3 regions of the Nonomuraea sp. NPDC059007 genome follow, and region 3 is predicted to be linked to each of the others. Evidence: riboswitches for the same ligand, from Rfam matches in the RefSeq annotation. Region 3 holds a riboswitch; each other region holds the start of a gene.
What was found. A riboswitch is a leader RNA that binds a small molecule or an ion and turns the genes downstream of it on or off. The one in region 3 is predicted to bind cobalamin.

Region 1: linked by a shared signal. The riboswitch ahead of ACFWY5_RS41115 (ABC transporter substrate-binding protein) and the one ahead of ACFWY5_RS33645 (CbtB-domain containing protein) in region 3 are both predicted to bind cobalamin.
Region 2: linked by a shared signal. The riboswitch ahead of ACFWY5_RS18460 (ribonucleoside-diphosphate reductase subunit alpha) and the one ahead of ACFWY5_RS33645 (CbtB-domain containing protein) in region 3 are both predicted to bind cobalamin.

What each region holds. Positions count from the first base shown of each region.
Region 1 covers NZ_JBHYJD010000036.1:48,290-51,523, reverse strand. Annotated here, with positions in the region: gene ACFWY5_RS41120 (FecCD family ABC transporter permease) at 1-208, opposite strand, end outside; gene ACFWY5_RS41115 (ABC transporter substrate-binding protein) at 205-1,386, opposite strand; cobalamin riboswitch at 1,518-1,714, opposite strand; gene ACFWY5_RS41110 ((2Fe-2S) ferredoxin domain-containing protein) at 1,773-2,156, opposite strand; gene ACFWY5_RS41105 (hypothetical protein) at 2,189-3,217, opposite strand; gene ACFWY5_RS41100 (MATE family efflux transporter) at 3,217-3,234, opposite strand, start outside.
Region 2 covers NZ_JBHYJD010000010.1:54,529-57,762, forward strand. Annotated here, with positions in the region: gene ACFWY5_RS18460 (ribonucleoside-diphosphate reductase subunit alpha) at 1-1,475, opposite strand, end outside; cobalamin riboswitch at 1,588-1,789, opposite strand; gene ACFWY5_RS18465 (Bug family tripartite tricarboxylate transporter substrate binding protein) at 1,814-2,740, opposite strand; gene ACFWY5_RS18470 (ArsR/SmtB family transcription factor) at 2,826-3,234, opposite strand, start outside.
Region 3 covers NZ_JBHYJD010000024.1:75,657-78,890, forward strand. Annotated here, with positions in the region: gene ACFWY5_RS33630 (putative cobaltochelatase) at 1-6, opposite strand, end outside; gene ACFWY5_RS33635 (histidine phosphatase family protein) at 3-656, opposite strand; gene ACFWY5_RS33640 (CbtA family protein) at 695-1,444, opposite strand; gene ACFWY5_RS33645 (CbtB-domain containing protein) at 1,457-1,618, opposite strand; cobalamin riboswitch at 1,675-1,812, opposite strand; gene ACFWY5_RS33650 (hypothetical protein) at 1,824-2,096, opposite strand; gene ACFWY5_RS33655 (sigma factor) at 2,045-2,362, opposite strand; gene ACFWY5_RS33660 (YbaB/EbfC family nucleoid-associated protein) at 2,451-2,750, shown strand; gene ACFWY5_RS33665 (hypothetical protein) at 2,747-3,234, shown strand, end outside.

The DNA.
Region 1 (3,234 bases), on a different contig from region 3:
GCGGCAGCCGTACCGTCCACATGATCTCCTGAACGGCGGGGTGGGCGGCGGGAGAGCGGATCAGTGCGGCCAGCGCCTCGCCCAGCGGGACGGGTGTGGAGCCCAGCGTGACCGCCAGCGCGAACGCGGACGGGACCGCCGCCGTCATCGCGAGCAGAGCAAGCGCCCGGCGGCGGTAGGCCACTGGGACGACCGCGAGAGCCGTCACTTGGTCATCTTCTGGTAGAAGGCGAACTCGTGGCCGGGGGCGAGGTCGGGGTGGAGGATGGCGACCAGGTCAGCGAGGATCAGGTCGGGGCGGGCGACGCCGCGTTCGTAGAAGTCGTTGCCGCCGCCGGGTCCGAGCGCCTTGTTCGACGACCAGATCTCGCCCGAGGTGAAGGCGGCGAACTTGGCGTAGCGCGGGTCGGCCTTCTCCACGTCCGATAGGCCCTTCCACTCAGCGGCGGTCGCGAGCCAGACCTTGGCGTCCTTGGCCTTGGCCAGCACCGCCTCCAGGTCCAGCGTGCTGCTGCCGGGGCCGGGGGTGTCGGCCCAGGCGTAGCTGCCACCCGCGTCCTTGATCAGCTGGGCGACGTAGCTGCCGCCGTTGGCGATCGACCACTGACCCTCGTACATCTGGCCGGGCAGCACCGTCACCGGCGTGACCGCCTTGACCTTGCCCGTCAGCGCCCGGTAGTCGCTCTCGATCTTGTCGAACACCTGGGTCGCCTGCTGCTCGGTGCCGGTCAGCGCGGCCATCAGCTTGATCCATTCGGCGCGGCCCAGCGGGGAGCTCTCCAGCCACTCGGCGTTGGCGACGATCTTGACACCTGCCTGGCGCAATGGGCCGTAGGCCTTGTCCTCGGTGCCGCCGGTCATCAGCACGCCCGGCTTGGCGGCGATGACCTTCTCGGTGTCGACCTCCTGACCCTTGGCGTACTCGGTGATGGCGCCCTCCTTCACCTTCGCCAGCACCTGTGCCGAGGTGATGAACCCGGCGGAGGCCACGCCTTTGAGCCGGTCGAGCACGCCGAGTTCCGTGACGAAGGGCAGGTGTGTGGTGGAGGCCGAATACAGCGACTCGATGGGGGTCTCGACCACGGTGGCCCCGGCCACCTTCGGGTCGGGCGTGCCGCAGCGCAGCAGCACGTACGTCTCCGGCTTGGCACCGGGTGTGGGCTGCTTGACGGTGATCGTCTGGTAGTGCCTGGCGTAGGTGAGGGTGAAGTTGCCGGCGTGCTTCAGCGTCTGCTTGGCCGGGAAGTAGTCCTTGGCCGGGTCATAGGCGGTGACGCAGCGGCCGTCGGCGGCGGCCGATGGCCTGACGGGCTGGGCCGTACCCGCGCAGCCGGTGACGAGCGCGAGGGCGAGCAGTGCTCCGCCGACAGGGCGAAAGAAACCCAACGGATTCTCCTGGAGGGGAAGGCCGCGACCGCCATTCCTCGACAGCGATCACGGCGTGCGAGGGGGCGGCGCTCCAGGAGGGAGACGGTCGTGCTCACGGTCCATCCTCTCTTGGGGAGATCCGCCCCAATTTCTCGAGGAGGCGACCGCGTGAGTCTCCTGGCTCTCGGGTCAGCGCCTACCCCGGCCTTCCCACCCACGAGAGGCAGTGGCATTGTCGGGGCACGCTCGCCGATCACAGTGGCGGGACCGCGCCGGATTCACACCGGCTTCCTCGTTCCGCCGTCGCCTACGCCGATATCGTCGCACACGTCTTCAGGACTTATCCGGGCGAAGCCGTGTCGAGGGGAACCGGCCTTGACCAGCCCACGATTCCTCGTGCACGACTAGGACTCTCCAAGAAACGCAATGAGCTCGGTCCGGTCCGATGCCCGTGGGCGAAGACGTCGAGGCGGTGTGAAGCGGTGCAGTTCGAGGATGGGCGGCAGCGGGACCAGTCCTGGGCCGCCGGCGCTGATCCAGTCGGCGACGTCCGTGGTGGCGCCCTCGTCGTTGACCAGCGCAAGCCACACCGGACGACCGCCGGCGGCCCGCCCCTCCGGCGTCGGCTGCACGATGACGACGTTGGCCTGGTCGCACACGTCGAGGCAGTCGGTGACGCGGACGTCGGAGACCTCCGCCAGCCGGCGGATCTGCTCGTCATGGTCGAGGGCGGGCACCTTCCGGACGCTGCCGCAGCAGCAGTCCCGGCACACGGTGATCCTTTTCACGGATTCCTTTCATGAGTACGACAGGGTGTGACTCAGCAGCGCTCGCCGCCCCCACCGGCACGCCAGGAGTAGCAGGCGGGGATCATGACCGGGTTCAGCGAGATCAGCCGGACGCTCCGGCCGATCGGAGTGGGAAAGTCGACGCCGACACACCAGGGCTTGGGGGTGTCGCCGCTGCAGTTGGGGCTCTCTCTCTTGATACGCAACGCCTGTGCGGTGAGGTTCATGTGCGACAGTACGGCGCCGCCGTGGCCGCCCCAGGTGTCGACGGTGTAGGTCGTCCCGCCGTTGAGCTGGTGGGCGTTCCAGGAGCCGACGGTCATGTCCTGGGTGTTGCAGGGGTCGCTGGCGTTGGTGTCGAAGTAGGCGCCGGGCAGGTTGCTGGACCACCCCAGCCCACCGTTGCGCAGGATCCAGAAGTCGTTGTCGTTGCAGCCGCCGTTGACGGACAACACCTTGGTGTCGTGCTCGTAGGCGTAGAAACTGTAGCCGGAGCCGTAGGCGCCGTTGCTGTTGCTCAGGCCGAAGAAGGAGTGGCGGATGCCGCGGTGGCCCTGCTGGTTCAGCGCGAGGGTCATGCCCCGGTCGGGCACGTCGAGTTCGGCGGCGACCGCCGCGGAGACGGGCTGGGGGCGGACCGCGCTCACCCTGTCGTCGATCACGGTGACGGGTGTGGTGGACGGGACGGCCGTCTCCGCGGTCACGTAGCCCTTCAGGACGTTCTTGACCTGGGCGGCGGCCTGAGCGGGCACGCGGAGCGCGTCGATGTACAGCGGCTTGCGCTCGCTGAGGTTCCACGTGTCTTCGAACGTGGTCAGTGCGGCTGCCACGCTGCCCTCGGGGGCCAGATAGCCGCCGCGGAACTCGCCTCGATCACCACCGAGAATCTCCAGCGCCGTCGTGCTCAACGATCCCAGCTCCTGCCGCAGGTGCGCGACGGGTGTGGGCGTGAGCTTGAGGACGAGCGTGTCAGGTGTCTCGGCCTGAGCGACCGGGCTCGCGAACGCGGCCATGAGGGCCGTGGCCGCGACGACCACAGCGGTCCGATGTGCTAATGACATCATTCTCCCCGTTCGTT
Region 2 (3,234 bases), on a different contig from region 3:
GAGGAGGTGGCGTAGGCGGCGAGGGCGATCTCCTCGGCGATCCTGGTGGACAGCGCCAGCGCCTCGGGCGAGTCGAACGGCAGCCGCAGCGCGAAGAACACGTCGGCCAGGCCCATGACGCCGAGCCCGATCGGCCGCCACCGCTTGTTCGCCTTCTCGGCCTCGGGCGTCGGGTAGAAGCCCAGGTCGATGGTGCGGTCGAGGAAGCGCACCGCGGTGCGGACGGTGCCGGCCAGCCGTTCCCAGTCCAGGCCGGTGCCGGTGACGTGGGCGGCCAGGTTGACCGAGCCGAGGTTGCAGACCGCGGTCTCGCCGTCGCTGGTCACCTCCAGGATCTCGGTGCACAGGTTGGACAGGTGGATGACGTTCTCCGGCCTGGCCGTCTGGTTGGAGACGCGGTTGGCGGCGTCCTTGAAGGTCATCCAGCCGTTGCCGGTCTGGGCGAGCGTGCGCATCATCCGGCCGTACAGGGTGCGGGCCGGCATCTGCCGCGTGTACAGGCCCTGCTCCTCGGCGGCGCGGTAGGCGGTGTCGAAGGCGTCGCCGTACAGGTCGGTGAGGTGCGGGACCGTCTTGGGGTCGAACAGCGACCACATGCCGTCGGACTCCACGCGGCGCATGAACTCGTCCGGCACCCAGTTGGCGAGGTTCAGGTTGTGGGTACGGCGGGCGTCCTCACCGGTGTTCTCCCGCAGCTCCAGGAACTCCTCGATGTCGGCGTGCCAGGTCTCCAGGTAGACGCAGGCCGCGCCCTTGCGCCGGCCGCCCTGGTTGACGGCGGCGACGGAGGAGTCCAGCGTGCGCAGCCACGGCACGATGCCGTTGGAGTGCCCGTTCGTGCCCTTGATGAGCGATCCGCGCGAGCGGACCCGGGTCCAGGAGATGCCGATGCCACCGGCGTACTTGGACAGGCGGGCGACCTGCCCGTACCGGTCGTAGATGGACTCCAGCTCGTCCCGGGGCGAGTCCAGCAGGAAGCACGACGACAGCTGCGGCCGGCGGGCGCCGGAGTTGAACAACGTGGGAGAAGAGGGCAGATAGGACAACGTGGACATCAACGCGTACAGCTCGGCGGCCTCGCCGACCGTCTGGGACAGGCCGCAGGCGACGCGGAGCATGAAGTGCTGCGGGCGCTCCAGCACCTTGCGGCTCTCGGGGTGGCGCAGCAGGTAGCGGTCGTAGACCGTGCGCAGGCCGAAGTACTCGAACCGCTCGTCGGCGTCGGCGTCGATGAGCGCGTCCAGCTGTTCACGATTTCGCCGGACGAAGTCGGCGAGCGCGTCCTGGATCAGCCCGGCCGCGTGCGTGGCGGCGATGGAGTCCGAGAACGAGCGGACACCGTGGCCGGCCGCCTCGTCGGCGATCTCTTCGGCCAGCAGCCGCGCGGCGACCCGGGAGTTGGCCGGGTCGGCGATCACGCGCGCCGCCGCCTCCTCGATGGCCAGCCGCCGATCCATCTCAACGATCTGCGTCACGTGCAACACTCCTCGCGAGCGAGCTTTCCCCCTGCGAAGGCACGCGAGAGCGCACGCGGCAAGCACGGAGATCCCCCGGCCGCGCAGCCCCCGGGCCCTCCCTCGAGGCCCAATGGACAAGACAACCGCTGGCAGGTCTTCGGGCTCGCGGGCGTCTCAACGCGTGAGTCCTACTGGCCGTCGCTTCCCGGACCTGGGTCCAGTGCTCATGACGGCGGTCGTTCCCGCTTACCGCTGCGGGGCAGCCCTGGAATCGCACCAGGTTCCCTTTTGCTCCGCCTCCGGGGAGGCGAACCAGCGACAGTGCAGGATCCTACATCTAGTGGCCGATCCCGCAACTATCCCCGGTATGTTGTGCTCGGCGTGTCGAGCATGCCGAGTTCACGGAGTACTCTGCGGGTACGGGCGGACTCGGTGGCCAGCCACGTGGCGAAGTCGTCGCCGCTGAGCGGGATGGCCTCCCAGCCCCCGTTACGGCAGGCCTCGTGCCACGGCGCCGACCGGGTCGCGTCCTCCATCATGCGCACCGCGGCGCCCCGCCGTTCGCCGTCCATCGCGGCGGGCCCGACCACCGCGCACCAGTCGGCGAAGTCGACCCGCACCCCGCACTCCAGGAGCGTCGGGGCATCGACGCCGGGGACCCGGGCGGCCGAGGAGACGGCCAGCGGCCTGATCCGGCCGGAGTCGAGCCGGGCCCGCCAGTCGCGCAGCCGCCCGGTGGCCGCCGCGACCTTGCCGCCCTGCATGGCCGCCGCCACCTCCTGGGCGCCCGGGTAGCCGGTGTAGTCGATCTTCCTGACGTCCACGCCGAGCCCCTGCGCGACCAGGCCGAACAGCAGGTGATCGGGCTCGCCCAGGGGCCCGCCGGCCAGGTAGGTGCGCTCCGGCTGGGCCAGCAGGTGGGCGGCGAAGGCGTCGAAGTCCTTGAGCCGCGAGTTGGCCGGCACCACCAGCACCTCGACGTTGCCGGTGAGCCTGGCCAGCGGCGTGGTGGTGACGTGCATGGGGCGCTGGTCGTTCAGCTCGGCGGCGGCCAGCGCGGGCAGGCCGGTGACGGTGACCGTGGTCGTGCCGCCCGTGCCGGTGGCGGGGTAGCCGGTCCTGCGCAGGGTGCGGTAGAGAGCCTGCGCGACCGGGGCCCATCGCTCACCGCCGGGGACGACGCCGACGGGGCCGAGGCCGTGCGCGCCGCCACCCGCGGTGGCGCATCCGGAGGCACAGGCGGCCAGGCCGAGCCCGAGTGCGAAGAACTGCCGACGCCGCATGATGCCCCTCCCCGAACCCCGCGAGACCTCCCATTACATGAGGTTATTGGCAGATCACACGGTGTTACACATCGGGGGGCACTCTTCACGTATCATCGGCCGGCAGCGCGAACATCCTGATGTAGAGCGGGCGGGCGTCCGGGGGCGCGTCGTCGGCCCGGTGGCCGTACTTGGCCAGCAGCGCGATGTACTCCTCGAAGAAGGCGTCGAGATCCTGCTTGGTCATCCGGCCGAACCCCCGCGAGGCCTTGGCCCAGTCGGGGTCGCGCCGGTAGGCGGCCCCGAAGCGGTCCAGCAGCGCACGGTCCTCGGCCATGCCGATGCGGTAGAACTCCTCCAGCACCGCGCGGCTCTCCGGCGCCACGTCGCGGAAGTTCGGCGTGCGGATGTCGCGTGGCATGTCGGCCTTGCGCCACCAGCGCTCGCGGCCGGCCGAGCGCTCGGGGATCTCCTCGATGAAGCCGTACTTCTCCAGCTGGCGCAGGTGGTAGCTG
Region 3 (3,234 bases):
GATCAAGAGGTGACCTTCCGGTGTTCGAGGGCGTCCCGGTTGACGTGGGCGACCCGCCAGCCGCCGCGGGTGACGGCCAGTTCGGTGGTGGACAGTGGCGCGAGGTCGAAACGGGCGGCGTGCAGCGGGGGCAGGCCGAGCGCGTGCCCGAGCGCGGCGCGGATGGCTCCCGAGTCGCAGATGACCAGGAACGGCCGCCCGCGCCGGCCGTCGAACCTGGCCCGCGTCTCGTCGAGCCACCCCGTGACGCGCGCCGTCATCTGGTCGAGGCTCTCGCCGCCGTGGGGCGCCGCGCCGGGGTCGGCGAGCCAGCTCGCGAGCGCGTCCGGCTCGTCCTGGGCGACCCTCGTGTACGGCAGGCCGCCCCACCGGCCGTGATCGGCCTCGGCCAGGGCGTCGACCACGATGGGCGCGAGCCCCATGGCCGAGGCGGTCTGCAACGCGGCCACCGACGGCGCGACGAACGCCGCCCCCGCCTGCCCGGCCGTCAGCATCTCCCCAAGCTCCGCTTCACGGGGCTCGTCCCGGTCGGGCCGGGTGCCGGGTCCCGCGTATGACGCCGTCCTGGCCAGGTCGGCGGTCCCGGCCAGAAGGGCGGCCTTCGCCAGGCTGGCGCGATCGGCCTGCTCCGGTGCGGGGAAGCAGGCTGTGCGCATGCCTGGTGTGCTGGCATGCCGTACGAAAAGCACTCCGCTCAGCTCGGTGCGGCGGCCGGGACGGCGGCGGTGGTCCGGCGGGCGGCGCGCTCGCCCGCCCAGGCGAACAGCGCCCCGAACGCCGCCCAGAACACCAGCTGCGTCCCCAGCGACGCGAGCCGGAACTCCCACAGCAACGTGGCGGGAAAGCCCGCGGGCACCTCGTCGACCCGCGGCAGCAGCGCCAGCGCGGCGACCACCGGCACGAGGAAGGTCACCACGGTGACGCTCCAGCGCGCCCACGGACCGCCGGTGACCCGGCGCCCGCTCGCGACCGCGATGGCGACGGCGGCCAGGCCCACCAGCACCATGACCACGTAGAGCAGGGTCCGGCTGCCGATCGTGTGGGGGTCGCCGACGGCGGGCGGATTGGCGGGATATTTCAGGAACGGCAGCAGGACGATCGCCAGAAAGGCCGTGCCCGCCGCGGCGAACGCGAGCGCGGGGTCCGACCTGGGGCCGACCCGGCCGCGCAGCCCGGCCACGACCAGGCCGAAGATGCCGCCGACGGCGAGGCCGTAAAGGCCCGTCGCGAGGAACAGCCCGGCCTTCTGCACCGGCCGGCTGACCTCGGCCTCCTCACCATGATGATCGTCGGCCGGCGCGGCCGGCGCGGCCGCCGCCGCGGCTTCTTCCAAGGCGATCGCGCTGTCCACGTGGGGCTCCCCCGCCAGGAAGGCGAAGGCGCCCGCGAACAGTCCGGCCAGCAGGCCCAGGAGCAGACCTCTGACCACAAGGGTGCGCACCATCGTGCCCGGCCCCTAGTGGCAGGGCACGCCGAGCAGGTGACGCCCGTCGTGCATCAGCTCGTGCAGGAAGGTACCGGTCTGCGAGACCGCGCCGTTGTCCATCAGAACCAGGTACGCGATCAACAGGAACAACGGCACGCTCAGCAACCAGGGCCGCAAACGGGGAAAGGGCACGGACGTCGAAGTGGTCCCACCACTCATCAAGGCCTCCTCAGGGATGACGCGTCCCAACAGGTGAGGTCACGGCCGTTAGGTGACCTGGCTCCCGGGATCTACGTCCCGGATACAGTGGCGCGTCCGCACCGGCATCTCACCGGATTTCCCCTGACAGCCGTGAAATCTACCGGAACGTATCCTTTCCTCCGGTTCTCGTCAACAGTCACGTGATCTTCGAAAGGTCGATGATCACGGTTTTGCCCCCGAGCGGATAGTGAACGAGCCGGCCGTCGCCGACGCCCGGTTGAACGATCTGCATCCCGCCATCGTCACCGGGCCGGGTGCCGAGGTCTCCGGAGCGGCCCGTGGCCAGGTCGAGCAGCGCCTGACCGCCGCCGGCCGAGTCGAGCCGCACCGTCATGAACCGGTCCGCGGCGAGTCCGATCACAGGGGCCTCGGGCAGGTCCCGCTCCTGTGTGCCGTCGCGCAGGCGCATGAAAACGGTCCGGTCCGGCCTGTGGCCGACGCAGGTGAGTACGCCGCACCGCACCCAGATCTCGCCCGCGCGCGTTTGCCGCGCACCCGCGACCAGGCCCGATGCAACCTGATCAGCGCCTCCTGGGTCAGGTCGGCCGCGTCGTGCGGGTTGCCGCTGAGCACGTATCCATAGCGCAGGAGCGCGTCGGCGCGCTCGGCGACGAACGCCGCGAAGTCGTCCACCCTGGCCTCACCCTTCCTCGGTCCATCACATCCCAGACGCACGGAGGCCGGATTCTGTTGAATGTGAGGTGAAGCGCTTTACCTACTAGTTCAGTTGCCATTGCCGGTGTCACGATCTACGTTGGGCCGAATGACAGACGAGCTGGACCGGATGTTCGCCGAGTTCCACGGGGAGATCGCCCGACTCCAGGGACTCCAGCAAGAGATCGAGCGGGTACGCGGCCGCGGTGAGGCCGCCGAGGGCCGGGTCGTCGCCGAGGCCACCATGACCGGCGCCCTGGCCGGGCTCACCATCGACCCCCGCGCCATGCGGCTCGGCTCCGACGAGCTGGCCGCCGCCGTCCTCCAGGCCGCCGCCGCTGCCGCCCGCGATGCCGGTGACCAGGCCAGGGCGCTGGCCGAGCCGTTCACCCCCGACGTGCTGCGATGAAGATCAACCCCACCCGCGCCTCCATCTACGGCTTCGGTGCCCTCGGCATCACCGCCTTCGTCTTCCAGATGCTCGCGGTCGACTACCCGGAAGGCGACCCCGACCGCGCCCGCCAGGCCCGCGACACCTGGCTACGGCTGGCCGAACGCGTGGAGAAGAGCTCGGGCAACACCTACCCCGCCGCCGAGTCGGTCTGGCGGCGCAACAGCGGCGAAGGGGTGGACGCGTTCAAGCGGACCGTCACCGAGGGCCTGTACCCGATGCCGCCGGCCCTCGGCTACCCCGGCAAGCTGGCCGCCGCCTGCCGCGCGAACGCCGAGGCCTGCGACGACTTCGCGGAGATCGTCGAGACCGTACGGCACGCCTACTGGACCATGGCACTGGCCAACCTCGCCAGCTTCATCTTCATCACCACGTTCCCGTGGCAGGCGGGGGCGGCGTACCAGATCACGCAGTTCCTCATGCGCAGGGCGCAGGCGAAACT